Regions from separate parts of the Paenibacillus sp. 01T424 genome, predicted to be linked through region 4. Evidence: riboswitches for the same ligand, from Rfam matches in the RefSeq annotation. Region 4 holds a riboswitch; each other region holds the start of a gene.
The links. A riboswitch is a leader RNA that binds a small molecule or an ion and turns the genes downstream of it on or off. The one in region 4 is predicted to bind cyclic di-AMP.

Region 1: another riboswitch for cyclic di-AMP. It lies ahead of AC1DPK_RS22960 (ubiquitin-like domain-containing protein); the one in region 4 lies ahead of AC1DPK_RS03850 (NAD-binding protein).
Region 2: another riboswitch for cyclic di-AMP. It lies ahead of AC1DPK_RS06120 (C40 family peptidase); the one in region 4 lies ahead of AC1DPK_RS03850 (NAD-binding protein).
Region 3: another riboswitch for cyclic di-AMP. It lies ahead of AC1DPK_RS01115 (TrkH family potassium uptake protein); the one in region 4 lies ahead of AC1DPK_RS03850 (NAD-binding protein).

Annotation. Positions count from the first base shown of each region.
Region 1 is NZ_JBFTPZ010000033.1:9,911-14,124, reverse strand. Features, by position in the region: gene rsmA (16S rRNA (adenine(1518)-N(6)/adenine(1519)-N(6))-dimethyltransferase RsmA) at 1-243, opposite strand, end outside; gene rnmV (ribonuclease M5) at 248-796, opposite strand; gene AC1DPK_RS22960 (ubiquitin-like domain-containing protein) at 921-2,069, opposite strand; cyclic di-AMP (ydaO/yuaA leader) riboswitch at 2,318-2,498, opposite strand; gene AC1DPK_RS22955 (TatD family hydrolase) at 2,683-3,456, opposite strand; gene AC1DPK_RS22950 (HD domain-containing protein) at 3,474-4,214, opposite strand, start outside.
Region 2 is NZ_JBFTPZ010000005.1:100,193-104,406, forward strand. Features, by position in the region: gene AC1DPK_RS06115 (chromate transporter) at 1-1,015, opposite strand, end outside; gene AC1DPK_RS06120 (C40 family peptidase) at 1,150-1,626, opposite strand; cyclic di-AMP (ydaO/yuaA leader) riboswitch at 1,630-1,764, opposite strand; gene AC1DPK_RS06125 (MATE family efflux transporter) at 2,000-3,352, opposite strand; gene AC1DPK_RS06130 (CehA/McbA family metallohydrolase domain-containing protein) at 3,431-4,214, opposite strand, start outside.
Region 3 is NZ_JBFTPZ010000001.1:292,257-296,470, forward strand. Features, by position in the region: gene AC1DPK_RS01110 (potassium channel family protein) at 1-325, opposite strand, end outside; gene AC1DPK_RS01115 (TrkH family potassium uptake protein) at 344-1,684, opposite strand; cyclic di-AMP (ydaO/yuaA leader) riboswitch at 1,775-1,979, opposite strand; gene AC1DPK_RS01120 (CPBP family intramembrane glutamic endopeptidase) at 2,225-3,883, shown strand; gene uvrC (excinuclease ABC subunit UvrC) at 3,849-4,214, opposite strand, start outside.
Region 4 is NZ_JBFTPZ010000003.1:96,457-100,670, reverse strand. Features, by position in the region: cyclic di-AMP (ydaO/yuaA leader) riboswitch at 1-130, opposite strand, end outside; gene AC1DPK_RS03855 (hypothetical protein) at 177-605, opposite strand; cyclic di-AMP (ydaO/yuaA leader) riboswitch at 1,045-1,243, shown strand; cyclic di-AMP (ydaO/yuaA leader) riboswitch at 1,335-1,505, shown strand; gene AC1DPK_RS03850 (NAD-binding protein) at 1,624-2,022, shown strand; gene kdpF (K(+)-transporting ATPase subunit F) at 2,146-2,223, shown strand; gene kdpA (potassium-transporting ATPase subunit KdpA) at 2,242-3,921, shown strand; gene kdpB (potassium-transporting ATPase subunit KdpB) at 3,940-4,214, shown strand, end outside.

The sequences.
Region 1 (4,214 bases), on a different contig from region 4:
AAGCCGCTGTGTGAGCGCGCCAATACCAGGGCCGATTTCAAGCGCGCCCTTCGTTTCATCAAGCTCAGCTGCCGCTACGATGTTATTTAATATATTTTGATCGATCAGAAAGTTTTGTCCCAAACTCTTTTTGAAGGAAAAACCGTATTTCGCAATGATTTCTTTGGTGCGTTTGGGCGTAGCCACCTCTATCGCGGATGGCTTTACTGCTTCCTTGCTAAGCTCACTATGCTCTTGACTCATTCAGCTATCCCTCCAGTTCCTTTTCCATTTGACGGAAAGCTTCCGTAAACTCTGTTTTGGAAATCCGAAAGCTTGTACAGCGCTTATAGAACTGCTTGCCATTCGCATAACCAATTCCGAGCAGCTTGCCTATAACCAAGCGACGATTAGACGCATCAGGATGTACAATCAGACCTGCATCCATTAAGTCTTCCCAGCTAATTTCTCCCGCTTCATCTGCCGATTCTGTTCGGAGCTCAGAGAGCGCCGCACGAATAGCCTCGGGGCTCGCATTTTCGATGCCGATGTCCCCTTTGTACAAAGCCTTCTCCTGCGGCAAAAAAGCATGCTTGCATCCTGGCGCATGACGCGCAACAATCTTGCGAATGCGTTCTCCTGCATGATCAGGGTCTGTGAATATAATAACGCCGCGACGCTCATTGGCCAGCGCAATCCTCTTCAATACATCCTCACCGATAGCAGAACCATTCGTCTCTATGGTATCTGCATCTACCGCCCTTTTTATTGCAACGGTATCATCTTTGCCTTCAACGACAATGATCTCTTTGATCACCAAGATCATCCCCTTCTACATAAACTGTATTAGACCCTTAGACATGCAAAAAGAAGAGGCAGTGCCTCTCCTTATGATGGCATATTTAATTGATTATTGCGATAAGATGATGGTAACCGCTCAATTAGCTTGCAGTTGGTTTATTCGGCCCCAGCACATATACAGTGATGCCTTTTTTCCTGCCGAATTTGTTCGCAATCTTTGTACTATCAAAGTATACGTCGATTTTGTTGCCTTTAACCGCACTTCCTTTATCCTCAGCGCGGCGGAAACCGATTCCTTCAATATAAACCCACCAACCGATGGGAATAACCTTCGGATCAACAGCTATCGTCCGACCCTCTTGCACACGAGTGCCTGATGATGTAATCCCGTATTCCGGATGGCTTTCATCTTTTCCTGTTGAAGAGAGGTCTGCAGAATAAGCAGTCAACGTGACATTTTTAAGTACTTTTCTCGCCTTAAACGTTACACCGCTCTTCGTAAGCGAAGTAAAGCTCGGGCTCTTGTTCGAGAGCACAGATACTTTAGGCTCTTCCTTCTTCGTTCCGATGGCGACAACCTGATTAACCGCAGCGGTTTCAACCACTTTGCTGACCATCTTCTTCGATATAAGAATACCGTCCTCGTACTGCTTCTCGATACTCTCTACGATCAGACCTTCCTTGCCGGGTTGAACAAGCTTCTGCTTGCCCGCTTCCAGCGTTGGATCGTTCTTCTTCACAATAGAGAATGGCATTGCACGCTCTGTCTCAGCTACCTTCTTATCTACGCGAACGACGGTTACAGTCAATTCGTTGTCCAAAACGGTATGAAGCGGAGGTATTACTTTATCTTGACCACGAACTGGAATATGTAATTCCTCGATCGCTGCCTGCACTGTTCTCTCTGTCGTATATACAGTAGAGGTCTTGCCATCAGCCTTCACAATTACCGGTATCGCATGAGTCACCTCTATACGATCTCCGTCCTTTATTGCCGCATTAAGCGGTATGGACACCTCATCATGTGGTCCAATTGCGATAGCTTGTTCATCCAGTAGGCGTTGCAGGACCCATTGCTTCGTTTCCACAATGGTTTCTTGTCCGTTCACTACTACGGAGACGCTTTTGACAGCCGTTCCGTACAACAACACCAAAAACATGAAAGTCATAGCGATTGAGATAGTAGCACTCAAAAGAATCAAACGCAAGTTTTCACGCTTCCATCGCAATGCGAAAGACATGCTGGATGATCGTTTCCCATGGGTGTCCTTAACCTGGAGTATTCCCACTTCATCGGTCCTCCTTCATAGCCCCGCCGCCAAGTGTTACGCATGATACAACTGACGCGACTATAGTATATTGGCGTGCGAGCACGCAATCCAGTACTGCTATCGATCCTCCCACCCCCATCTTTTATCCCTATGTCGACAAATTCCCGATTATTCGAAAATAAAAAGAAGCCGTCGACAGAGGATCTGTTTCGTGGCTTCCCGGTTAAATGATTCACTGGGATACAGAAAAATGGATGCACGAGGTTGATCACTCTCTATAACGCTTGCGAGGTTAGCTGACGGATTCGGACAAGAGAGTCGCCCTATTCGTTACACAATGCTCATGGCAATGGCTTCGAAATTCACCCCTGAAGAATTCAAAATACGGAATTAAAAACCGTACATGGTTCCCCCGCTCTCCGAATGGAGATTAAGCGTAAACTGGAAATCCAATACAAAATTTTATTGCTCTGAGATGAATCATACCTTCATACGAGGTCAATTGTAAAGATACGATAAAAGACGATTTAAGCGAAAAAGCAGGATAAAGCAGGAAAAAATAAGCGATTATCGCTATAAAAATTAGTTTTTACGCGATAAAGGTCTCTATTTCTCATTATTCCTCTCGTTTTTAGACAATACCAAAACATCTTCGACCGTTTTCAGTCGTAATTACGCCTATTTCTTCTACCGTTTTGCCCAATAATTCGGCTGCTGTCTCTGCAACTAAAGAGACGTAAGAGGACTCATTTCGCTTCCCTCTGAACGGGTGAGGAGTTAAATATGGAGCATCCGTTTCGATCAAAATTCGGTCGATCGGAACCTGCTTAAGCACCTCTTTTGGCACCCTTGCATTTTTGAAAGTAACGGGTCCTCCAAATGATATATAGAAGTTCATATCAAGACATTGTTTAGCCGTTTCCCAGCTGCCGGAGAAGCAATGCATGACACCGCCAACCTCTGCTGCATTCTCTTCCTGAAGAATACGAATAATGTCCTCATGAGCATCCCGATTATGAATAACAATTGGCTTGCGCACCTTACGAGCAAGACGAATTTGCTCACGAAAAACCCTTTGTTGTACCTCTTTTGGAGAAGTATCCCAGTGATAATCGAGTCCAATTTCACCAATGGCAACAACCTTCTCATGCGAGCATAGACGTTCAATCCATTCCAAATCCCCTGGAAGCATATCTATACTGTCAACTGGATGCCAACCAACTGCTGCGTATATAAAATCATATTTCTCTGCTAGCGCCATCGTTGTAGGGATCGTTTCACGGTTAAAACCAATATTGACAAGCATATGAACGCCTGCATCCTTCGCACGCTGGATGACCTCGTCGCGATCCTCATCAAATTTTTCCGAATCTAAATGGGTATGTGTATCAAAAAGTAATGTCATGTTGATGTTATGCTCCTTCAATCGAGTTTGAAAAGCTTACGAAGTGAATCCGGCAATCGATGAATATTTTTTTTGAGCGGCTCTTCTGGATAATAAAGATGATATTGTCCTTGATGCAGGCCAGTAATAGAACGAATAATGTCGGATTTAGAGGATATTTCGCTTATATCTTCCAAACCATCTAACAACAAAATCGGCGCTTTTTCTTTCTTTTCTCCTTCTTTTTTATCTGGTCGATATACGTCATACGGCAGGTCAAATGGAAAATCGATTTCCATATGATAATCCGGATTCATTCCTATAGAAGAGAAACATTCGCTAATCTCATTTAGCAGCTCTTCATCCGGGTTTTCAAGCGTAATGTACTTATATAAAAGCCTGTTCAGAAATCGTTCACATAGATCGCTTAAAATAGGATCATGCTCCTCCGCCCACTCTGCGAAAGCGGTCTGAACGAGCGCTTCATCCAGCTTTAGATAGTCGTGTACCGTCATCGTGTTCTGAAGCAAGCATTTCAGCTGCTTAGGCATCCACTGAAAAGAGTAGCCACCCACGTAAAGCTCCTGTGCTCTACGAAATATTTGACGTAGAATAATTTCCGAGCTTCTTGTAACCGGATGGAAGTAAATTTGCCAATACATTTGATAACGAGACATCAAATAATGTTCAACTGCGTGCATACCGCTCTCTTTAACTACAATTTGCCCTTTATAAGGACGCAATACGCGCAAAATGCGCTCTAAATCAAATGTTCCATA
Region 2 (4,214 bases), on a different contig from region 4:
CTACAGCGGCGTTAACGCCAACTAATGCACCTTGGATTTTTGAGTTATTTCGCAACACATTCCAAAACGGCAATGTTCCAGCAACGAGAAGAAATGCCGGCAAAAAAATTGCAGTTGTTGCAACAATGGCTCCAGTCAATCCACCAGAGAGAGTACCAAGATAACTAGCGAATGTGAAAAGTGGACCAGGCACAGCCTGCGCAGCGCTATAACCAGCTAAAAAATCCGATTCATTAACCCACCCGGTAAAGACAACTTCGTTCTCAAGAAGCGGCAGAACAACATGTCCGCCTCCAAACACCAGTGAGCCTGCACGATAATAGCTATCGAACATCGCAATCCATTCCATATTTTCCCATTGTCTTAGAAATGGCAAAACAATAAGCAGCGTGAGAAATATAACGAGGCAGGAGATCGCAAGGGAACGGCTAATTCGAATGTTCAGATCAGGAGTTCCCTCGACTGTTTTCATACGATATAACCATACCCCGATCAGTCCAGCTGCAGCAATAATGATTACTTGACTATAGGCCGCTTGCCAATATAACGTTATCGCAGCAGCGATGACTGCTATCGTAGCTCTGTTTCGATCCGGTGTTAGTTTCTGCCCCATCCCTAGAACGGCATAAGCAACGATGGCCACCGCTACAATTTTCAATCCATGAATCCAGCCTGTGTTTCCAAGATCAAATCCTTGCAGCAAAAAAGCAAAGGCCACTAATGCAATGATCGATGGCAGTGTGAACCCTAACCAAGCCACTAGTCCGCCCAATAACCCAGCCCTAACTATCCCTATACCGATCCCAACTTGACTGCTGGCTGGTCCAGGTAGAAACTGACATAAAGCAACGAGGTCTGCATAACTACGTTCATCCATCCATTTACGGCGACGAATATACTCATTGTGAAAATAACCCAAATGGGCTATCGGACCCCCAAATGAGGTAAGTCCTAGTTTAGTAGATACAGCTAGTACCTCTACCAAAGATGCGATTGTTCCTCTTTTCAATCCTATAACCTCATTCCATTACTCATGTTATTTACATTGTAAGCTTGCGAATTATTGGCTTACAACCCTTTAACAAATACTTAATAAATGGTTACATAAAAAAAACCACCTCGTAAGGTGGTTTTTAAAATCATTACGCTTTATTTAGACTCCATCATCGCAGCAAATGTATCTTCCGTTACGACACGCCTTGCTGTTACATAACGTTTTGCATAATAAGAATCGTTAAGGTTTGTAATCGTAACCCCTTTGCTTGTAGAAGAATGAGCAAATTTCCCATCCCCAATGTAAATGCCCGCATGAGAAACGCCTTTGCCGCTTGTGTTGAAGAACACAAGATCACCCACGCGTAGTTCATCTTTATTAACCTCTGTGCCTGTGTCTGATTGCGATTGCGATGTTCTAGGCAGCTTTACATCAAATTGATTAAAGATATGTAGAATAAAACCCGAGCAGTCAAACCCTTTGCTCGTTGTGCCTCCCCATTTATAAGGAGTTCCAACAACCTCGCTTATGGAATCCGTAAGCACTGACTTGTCCGACTTATCTGCAAGCACGCTTCCTCCTCCAGTAAGCAGCAGCAAGCAGGATAACAATAAAATAAAACCCTTCTTCAAAACAACTTCTCCCTTCGGTGCCTACGAGGTTAGCTTATGGGTTCGGTTGAAGATCCCTATGCTTAAAAACATACATTAAGCAATTCACCCTGGGTGGTTCCCCCGTTTCCGATATACAGAACTCGGCATGTCAATAAACCTTATAGTATCGTTAAATTCGATTTTTTTTACCATAATCCTGCAATTGGTTTATTAGAATACTTTCATTTTTCTTCATTATTATTATTTATTTAGCTGCTCACAACATGATTTTTGTCAAAGGTGCTGGTTTTTTTGTAATTAAAATAGATGAATTTCCAAGCACATTTTCAAAATATAACGGTTTAAACACAAAAAAAGAGTATCCATATTTTCATACAGTTACTCTTTCTAGTTAAGCAAGTTTCGCCAAAATATCGACCTTCTGCCAAGAACGTCTCCTCCATCTGTAGAACATCAGTAATGCTCTTATCCATTCATCGATTGAAAAGGCCAGCCATATTCCTACCAACCCCATGTCGAACACAATCCCGAACACGTATGCCAGCGGCACACTAATCCCCCACATGGACACTAACCCGGCAGCAACTGGAAATTTCACATCTCCAGCCGCATTTAGACAACTGATAAGCACCATGTTGCAAGCCCGAGCCGGCTCCAGCATAATCGATAACAACATGAGCTGCTTGCCTAACATTATAATTTCCGCATCATTAGTAAAGAGGCTGAGCAATAGACCTGAGAAGCTATAAATACAAATACCAAGCGCAAGCGAAATGACGAACGCCAGCTTCAAACTTTGAATACTGGATCGATAAGCATCATCCTTCTGATGGGCTCCAATCAGATGTCCAACAATAATTTGCGTTCCTTGACCTATTGCCATTGAAAAAACAAAAACAAAAGAAGTTATGCTCTGCGAATAAATTTTTGTCGTTAACGCTGCCGTACCGATCAGCGTGACTAGATATGTGATTACAACCTGTGAAAGATTATAAGAAACATGCTCACCTGCCGAAGGAATACCTAGTTTAAATATAAGGCCAATATTTTTTCTTTGAAACTTAAATGGACTAATCAAGCCAACCTTATACTCCAAGCTTCGAATACATAAAATCAAATAAGCGATCATCCCTATGGTACGGGTTATCCATGTAGATGCTGCTACTCCTTCTACGCCTAAATTAGGTAAGCCGAAGGGCTCCATCAGCACCAGATAATTTAAAGTAATATGCAGTACATTTATCCCCAATGCGATGAACATCATTTCTTTCACAATACCGCGGCATCGTAAAATAGTACCTAACGTCATGCTTATTGCTGTGATGAAGACGGAGCTGCCAACAATCGATAGATAGCTGACTCCTTCTGCCATCACATCCTCGGGCACTTTAAAAAGCGCTAAAAACACGTCGGCATAGACAATCAATCCTACGCTAGCTATTAAACCGAGCATAACATTCAAAGTAAGCGCCGTTCTCCCGATTCGATCGGCGCCATGCAAGTTGCCTGCGCCGAGCCATTGATTGAGAATGACACTTGTACCCACCGTAACAAATCCAAACATCAAGCCCACTACAACTAAAATCTGATTAGCTATCCCAACCGCTGCCACTGCTCCATCAGAGTAGCTGCTTAGCATCATCGTATCGACCGTTCCAATCAGCATCCCAAATAAAGCTTCAATAAAGATAGGCCATGTTATCGAAATGATGCTCTTTTGGCGCGGATCAACCTGTTTACTCATTCAAATTCACATTCTTCCTGTTCATGTACTACCCTGCTGTTATCGTCAGACTACTGTTATCATGTATGAGAGTACACCCTATCCAACAAATAGGGGTTGAGAGAATGCGCCAAAACCGCCTTCCAAATAAACTGCCGCCCTTACGTAACCTTCATCACCACGACACTTGTAACTAACGCTATTGAAACGACCGGAAGTCTCGAATAGTACATTTCCGTCTTTGCCGAACAAAGTTGCATATTTGTACATCCGGTCCAATCCTTCACTCGCAAGCAGCTTAAACTCGATCGTCCCAGCGGCTGCATGAATCGACTCAAACCCATAGCCTGTTGAAACATAGAAACTTCCGGATTTCATCGCTGAAGTAATACTCTCATTGGTGTTTTGCTCAGCAAGCACCATATTCCAAGTTCGTTTCTCTTGCCCATATACATGAAAATCGTCTCCGCCAAACCCCCATACTTTTCGCCCAGCTGAGAGCAGCGCATCCCATTTGTCAAACGCAATGTCGAACGCTGGATTTCCTTCGCCATTTACGATCTCGATTCCGGTGTAGCAAGGCATCGCGAGCATATCTTCAATCGGCCAATACTGCGAATAATAACGATTCGGATGAACGAGTACGCTCATTCCTCCTTGCTTCGTGCAAAGGTCAGAATACTGCTGATACCGTTCTACCGAAAACTCGTTGGAATAGCTGTCCATCATCGAGCGCGGAGGGTTAATGAGAAGCATATGCCTTTGCGGACTGCTAACCTCCATCGCTTCGAATACGGTCGTGATTGAACGTTTCCCTTCATGAACGGTAATGAAATCGTGGTCGGAAATGCCGAGGAAATCGTATTGCCCATACATCCGGTAA
Region 3 (4,214 bases), on a different contig from region 4:
CCCGGCCATGCAGTTCAGTCAAAGCTTTCGCTACAACTTGCTTCACTTCCAAATCCTTAAGCAGTATGGTTGTTAAAATGCTGGATTGAATGTCATCGCCAATCGCGACAACTCCGCAATCAAAGTTTCTTACACCCAAGGAGCGCAGCGCTTCTTCATCCGTACAATCAGCTGATACAGCATAGGTTAGAATACCGCTCATGTCCTGAACGGCTTCTTCATCCTTATCTATTCCAAGCACCTCATGGCCAAGCTGGACGAGTTCGCGCCCTAAGCTCGAACCAAATCTCCCTAAGCCGATGATGACAAATTGTTTCTTTTTAATTCCCACTTGCAAAGTCTCCTATCCAATCGTAATTTTGCCTTCTGGATGCCGATAAAGCTCTTTCTCTGTACGAGGCCCAAGCGCGTATGCGAGCGTCAGGGGTCCAAGTCTTCCGGCAAACATGGTTAATGCAATGACTATTTTCCCAACAAGGCTCAGCTCTGGCGTAACACCAACGGATAATCCTACTGTTCCAAATGCTGATGTCGCTTCAAACAATAGCTTTATAAAAGCTTGATCCTCCGTCATCGACAAGATCATCGTTACAATAATGACAAGCGATAAAGAGATCAAAGTAATCGTGAGTGCTTTAAAAATTCTGTCTTTGCCTAATCTGTAACGGAAAAGAACGATGTCCTCTCGTCCTCTAATCATTGCAAATACAGCGCCGACCAGCGTTGCAAAAGTTGTTGTTTTGATACCGCCGCCCGTCGAGCCGGGCGAGGCGCCAATAAACATTAATATAATGGTGAAAAACATCGTTGCTTGCCGGATAGCCGTATAATCAAGCGTATTGGCTCCTGCCGTCCGCGGCGTTACCGACTGGAAGAACGAGGACAAAATTTTCCCGCCCCAGTCCAGAGAGCCCAGTGTCTTCGAATTCGAGAATTCAAAAATAAATATGACGAGTGTCCCTACTGCAATAAGCGTTCCTGTCATAGATAGCACGACCTTGCTGTGCAGCGACAGCTTGCGGTTTTTGCGGAACTCCATCAGGTCCGACATAACGACAAAGCCGAGTCCACCCGAAATAATCAGCATCATAGCTGCAATATTGACGACTGGATCAGAAACGTATAAGGTCAAGCTGCGATAGTTCCCAAAAATATCAAAACCAGCATTGTTAAACAATGAAACCGCATGAAAGGCTCCAAAATAAATCGCTTTGCCCAGCGGCATATCAAATGCAAACCTCGAAGCAAACAACGCAGCGCCAATAAGCTCTATTGTCAATGAATACACAATAACGCGTCTAATCAAACGCACGATGCCTTCCATGCTCGACTGGTTCATGGATTCCTGCAGCAAAAGCCGCTCACGCAGCGAAATCCTCTTGCGAAGTACGAGCGCTACCAGCGTTGCCATCGTCATAAATCCGAGTCCGCCAAGCTGGAACAGGCACATTAATATGATTTGACCCCATATAGAGAAATAAGTTCCGGTATCAACGACAACTAACCCTGTTACACAGGTTGCCGAGGTTGCCGTAAACAGCGCATCTATAAAAGGCAATCTCTCACCGCTTACCGATGCAAAAGGCATGGATAATAATAAGGCACCCAGCAATATAATAAGAGCGAATCCACTTACCAAAATACGCGGGGGTGACCACTTCAAAACATTCCAACTAACCTTCATTCATTTCCCTTCTTTTTGATTATGTCATATTGTCATTTATTGTTTTTAAGCATAAAAAAAAGCACTGGAAACTCAAGTGCTCGTGCGATGAGTCCTGTTCCAATACGCCTTCGAGGTTAGCTGACGGATTCGGGCCTGGACAGGCAGCCCTATTCAGCGGAAGAAGACGATGCTTCACCGCTAAAATTCACCCCATGCTATCTAATGTTGAACTGCTTTGCTTTCAGCAGGCTCATCCATTTAGACAACTTTATGGTTCCCCCGATTTCCTTAGGAAATTCGGCTATGCTATGCAATTAGTATGACGATAACGATTATAATCCCTAAGCACTCCTGATATAAAGGTGACGTTTATGACAAACAGGACGATATTAGCTCAAATTAGGGCAATGGGACGAACCAGCACATAGCTAGCTTGCTGGACATCGTTATTTCGCATTTTTTTGAAAACAAACGGTCATTTTCATTGGATAATTTAGGGATTCATATGTTAAGGTAATAAAATGAGCTATTTATTATGAAGACAGTTGAGGTGAAACTATGATTGATTCTATTAAACCCAATGAATGGAAACGATTTATATGGGCAGCAGTTGCTTGCTTTATTATTTATGGAGCCGTACAAATCGTTCCAATGATTACAGCTATCTCATCTGGCGAAATGAATACCAAGGTCATTACGAAATCAGCGGCGGAGGATAAGGCGTCTGCATTTGTTGAAAAAGAAACAGGCTTGAAGGTGAAATCAGCTAAAGCTGTACATCAAACCGATAAAATTATGAATGGCTACTTATCTAAATATGAGCTAGTCAAAACATATACGGATAAATATGACCCTAGGTTTCCTACAGATACGTTTCAGGTTGATCTTAAATTCGTAGGCGGCGGCAGCGGATATGTTTATCTGCATATGCACAGCGGGAAAGTCGTAGCTTGGAACTTGAAGCTTGATGAACTCGACGGTCAAAGACTAACAGAAGATGAAATGCAAAAAGTGGTTAAAACATTTTTGAACAATCAATCATTCAACAGTGAACAATTTTTAATTAACAAACAAATGAAACCAGCTGGATCATTGAATGCAAATGGTGATTTGGTCGCAATGCCTCTCTCTGGATATGAAATGAAAAATGCACAGTTTATGATCACTTTAGATGCTCTTAACATTAATGAAAAGACGGTCATTACGAGATATAAACCTACATTTAAAGCACCATCCGATTACATAAACTATGTAGAGAAACAAGATAAAATAGCTGGATACCTTACCTCTATCGGTTATCTGTTCATGAGCTTCGTTTTATTCGTCTTAGCTATTATTTACTCCGTTTTGTATCGAAAACATACATCCTTTAAATACGGAATCGTATTAACGATCATTTATTTAATTACTTATACGATCATGAATTTAAACGTTCTGGATGGTATCCGGGCTACGCTCGGCGAGACGGATATGGCAGGCGCTACCGTTTCGATCACTGCCATCGTAAGTGTTCTGCTAGCGATTCCAATGGCAGGTTCCATTTATGTATCCATTGTTGCCGGAGACGGCCTCTGGAAGGCGCAGGGCCGCGCTTTATGGCCGCGTTTTGGTCAAAGAGGGTATGGCGATTATGTTTGGCGCAGCGTCGGCTTGTCCTATTTATTCGCGATCATCTTATTCGCAATTCAATCGGTTATCTTTATCGCCTTGAAGCTGTCCATTGGCACTTGGGAAACATCAGATGCCTCACAATCCCCATACAATATGGGCATTCTTTGGCTGATGCCCGTGCTTGCTTGGGCTGCCGCAATTGGCGAAGAAGCCGTATTCCGCTTCTTCGGTATTGGACTATTTCGCAGGTGGTTTAAAAACACGTTTGCCGCAGCACTGCTGCCTACCTTCTTCTGGGCGCTCGGCCATGTGATGTATCCTTTTTATCCGTCTACGACGAGATTGTTTGAGCTGATGATTATCGGGCTGTTGTTCAGCTTTATCTTCGTCAGATACGGCTTCATTACAGCCATGTTCACCCATGCCATCTTCAACAGCGTTGCAGTTGGCCTATCCTTGCTCACTATTGGAACAGCACCGAACATAATCTCGGCTATTTTCTTCTCCGTGCTGCCGGTACTGATTGCATTTGTTCTAAAATATTTAAGTCACAAAAAAGAGAAGAAGCCGTCTATGACGACGACTCCTCCCCTAGGGCAGCTATAATTTGCGAAGCTAATTTATCACCAATAGATAGAGGCCGGAAGTCTTCGACTGAGGCCTCTTTTATTTTTTTGATCGAGCCAAAATGCTTGAGCAGCAGCTTGCGTCGTTTCTCGCCAATGCCCGGAATCGAATCAAGCTTCGACTCCACCATGGATTTGGCGCGCTGCTCGCGGTGGAATGTAATCGCAAAGCGATGCACCTCATCTTGAATGCGCTGCAGCAAATAAAACTCCTGGCTGTCCCTTGGCAAAGGAACAATCTCCGCAGGATCTCCAGTCATAAGCTGCGCTGTCTTATGCTTTGCATCCTTCACAAGACCGCAAACCGGGAT
Region 4 (4,214 bases):
GTCGGATTCGGGCTAGAGAGAAAGCCCTACCAGGGTTACAAATCCCTGGATTCACCCCTTGCGAATCGATCTCGATCGATCGCGATGGTTCCCCCGCTTTTTCATTCGAAAAATTCAGCGTAAATAGTTTACTCTTAATTATACCCTTCATTAACGCATCTGTAAATCAGAAGTGCTTAAAATAACGATACATAAGAGATAGCTTGTTTAAATAAAGTATGCTCTTCACGGTCATATTCACAGTTTGGAAAAGTGTAATGATTGGATTCTATATGCAAAGCAGCGGCTGCAAACAAATGAAATATACGCTCGTCCTTCATCATTGGATCTGTTTGAAAAACAAAAGGAGACGCAAGAGGAAGTGTGCCGATGAACCTTAGCAGCATACTGCTCCATCTGATCCAGTCGCAAGGCTTCTCGGATTTTTTAATAAACAGCTCACTCCAGCCATGACCATTAGCAGTGGAGAGCCTCAGGCAAACACGGTAACCATTCGATTCAAGCAAGCAAGCCGGCAGCACAAACATTTGAATTCGTTTAATTTCAAACAAGGCAGCAGGATGATTTTCCAAGCTTGGCAAAGGTACTTCAACTGGTGTAGACATCAATGAGATCTCTCCTCGATTTGAATAATTCACCGATAATACTCAGCCATATTGGCTTGCCGTCTATGGTAAACCCGAAATGCAATATTGTAAAACTGTGGTATATCGTGAAAAGGCAGCCATATGCCATATTAAAAGAAATCCATTCGTTATGGCAGTAAAAAGATATTTATTCTTCGAAATACTCGTTTATTCTCTTCCATTCTCGATTATAGAGAAATCTGATTATTCACGCATAAAATCGTTGGAAAGGGATTGAACACTATTTTTGAAAACAAGAGTAAAACTGAGAAATAGTGAGATATCGAGAGATCGAAATGAATGTAAGCGTTGCGAATCGCTCTGCAAGGCTGAAACTGGCTAAATTAGGTAGCAGACTGCCTTTACAGTATTTATAGCGAGGAGTAATATTCGATACAGGATTTATAAATAAGTTTCGATTTACTGATCGCTGAGTTTCCGTGAAAGCGGAAGCGGGGGAACCAATAATGACGCGATGCGCCTGTTCGATGTGAGAGTCGAACAAACGCAGAGCAGGGGTGAATCTTTGACAGGTGCCATGGATACCGGTCAAAGTAGGGCGACTCTCACCGCCCGAATCCGACAGCTAACCTCGTAAGCGTGGACCGAGAGAGGAATGATGAAGCTTGTGATCGATTAACTTCGACCGCAGAGTGTCATAGACCTCTGTGGTTTTTTGTGCCCAAAAAAGCTTAATTTGCTACAAAATGTAAGAAAACGCTGAGTCCTGCAGCAGCAGGAACGGGGGAACCAACGAACGATTCGTGTGTAATCACGACTTCGCTTCATGGGGTGAATCGCTTGAAAATGATCAAGCGTAGGGCAACTCTCAAGGCCCGAATCCGACAGCTAACCTCGTAAGTGTACTCGAGAGAGGCAACAGCCATCGTGCTTCCCGCGGCTTATTCTGCTGCGGGCAAAGAAGCCGCGGGAAAAGTTCCTCTTATCCCAAGGCTTCTTTTTTGTTGCCTTTTTTACCATATGGAGGAGAATTCGGTTGCAGGAAGAGCATATTATTGTTGCTGGTTTAAACGAGGCTGGCCAATCATTTATACGAACTTTGCAGTTTCATCAATTAAAATTTATCGTTTTGACAAATAGTAAACAGGAAGAAAAACAGCTTCGCAAGCAGGGCATCAGCAATGTTTTGTACATCAATACGAATGATCGTCAAAGCTGGAATGTTCCTTCGATGAACATTAGCGAGGTATTTATATTCGAGAGCAGCTTGGCGCTTAGCTGCCGCTTTGTACAGTGCTGTAGAGCTTGGACCTCAAAGTCCATTTACGTCATCACACAGCAGTGGAATCCAAGGGCTATTTACAAGGGGCTTGGAGCGGATCATATCGTATTCTCTCATACCGGTGAAGTCGGTTTTCTATTAAGCAACAAATAATGCAGGAGGGGTTTACATGCAGGATTTTTATATGTTCGGGGCGTTGTTAGCTAGCTTCGGTTTATTTTACGGATTTTTAACTTGGTGCTCCAGTGTTATTGAGAAAACAGGGGGCGAAGGCTAATGACTGTCATAGCGATAGCGGCTGTATTTGTTTTCGTTTATCTGATTTATGCTTTAATTCATCCGGAGAAGTTTTAATAGAGGGGGATTTACAAGATGGATATTTTACAATTGCTTATCGTCATTGCCGTTCTTGTATTGTTAGTTAAGCCGCTTGGTACTTACGTCTATCATGTGTTCTCAAATGAACACAATCGGTTAGACAAAGTATTCGGAGGGACGGAGCGATTTATATTTAAGCTTATTGGTCTCAAAAAAAGAGAGGGCATGAGTTGGAAGATATACGCACTCAGCTTTGTTGCAACCAATTTAATTTTAGTTGCTTTCAGCTATTTGATATTGCGGTTCCAAAATGCACTGCCGTTTAATCCAAATGGCATGGCAGCCATGGAGCCTACACTGACTTTCAATACAGTCATCAGCTTTATTACCAATACGAATCTTCAGCATTACAGCGGGGAAAGTGCCTTATCTTATTTCTCCCAAATGGCGGTCATCATGATGATGATGTTCACGTCAGCGGCGACGGGCTTCTCGGTTGCCATCGCGTTTGTTCGTGGGATTACGAGTAAAGGAACGACGATCGGCAACTTTTTCGAGGATTTTGTAAAAGCACACACAAGAATTTTTCTTCCGATTTCCTTTATTATCACGCTAGTGCTTGTCGCTCTTCAGGTGCCGCAAACACTTGATCCAACATTTACAATTAAAACGCTTGAGGGAGCCATGCAGCAAATTGCAATCGGTCCTGTAGCTTCGCTTGAATCCATCAAACATTTGGGCACAAACGGCGGCGGTTTTTTTGGAGTGAACTCGGCTCATCCATTTGAAAACCCAAATCCATTAACGAATGTGATTCAAATCTTGTCGATGTGGGCGCTGCCGGCTTCACTGCCTTATGCATTTGGGCTTTTTGCTAAAAACAAAAAGCAGGGCTGGGTTGTATTCTCCGCCATGATGTGTCTGTTTCTTGTGTTTCTAAGCCTTGCTTACACATCGGAGAAAACAGGCAATCCTGCAATGAGCGCACTAGGAATCGACGCGACTCAAGGAAGCATGGAAGGCAAGGAAGTAAGGTTCGGTATCGCGCAATCGGCACTGTTCACAACGGTAACAGCTGCTGCGACAACGGGTACCGTCAACAATATGCATGACACGCTTACACCGCTTGGCGGCTTGGTTCCGCTTGCTGAAATGATGCTTAATGTCGTCTTTGGAGGCAAGGGAGTAGGGCTTATCAATATGCTCATGTACGCCATACTAGCTGTGTTTATATGCGGGCTGATGGTCGGCCGAACGCCAGAGTTTCTGGGACGAAAAGTAGAGCCGCGAGAAATGAAACTGATAGCGATAGCGATTCTAGTTCATCCCTTCATTATATTAGTGCCCACAGCCATCGCTTTTATGACGGATTTGGGTCACGGGGCGATAACGAATCCAGGGTTTCACGGCATTAGCCAGGTGCTTTACGAATATACGTCATCGGCTGCGAATAATGGCTCCGGCTTTGAGGGATTAGGCGATAATACGCCTTTCTGGAATATTAGCACTGGACTTGTCATGCTGACCGGCCGCTATATTTCGGTGATTGCGATGCTTGCGGTTGCAGGATCTCTTGTTCGCAAGCAGCCTGTTCCAGAAACAATCGGGACGTTCCGTACAGATAATGGACTTTTCACTATATTACTAATTGGTACTGTTCTTTTAATTGGTGCATTAACCTTCTTGCCGGTCATCGTGCTTGGGCCGGTTGCAGAATATTTGACACTCCGCTAACGGATGAGGTGAACGATAATGAATAAAAATAAGAAGAATAATTTGCTGTCGGGAGACGCGGTTAAACATGCCGTTGTCGATAGCTTTGTGAAATTAAATCCAGTTACGATGATGAAAAATCCCGTTATGTTTGTTGTCGAGGTAGGGACGGTTATCGTTCTGCTGATGACTATTTTTCCAAATTACTTTAATTCTCAAGAACGCATAGGCTTTAATATTACCGTGTTTTTCATCCTGCTTTTCACGCTGCTGTTCGCAAACTTTGCTGAAGCCATTGCAGAGGGCAGAGGCAA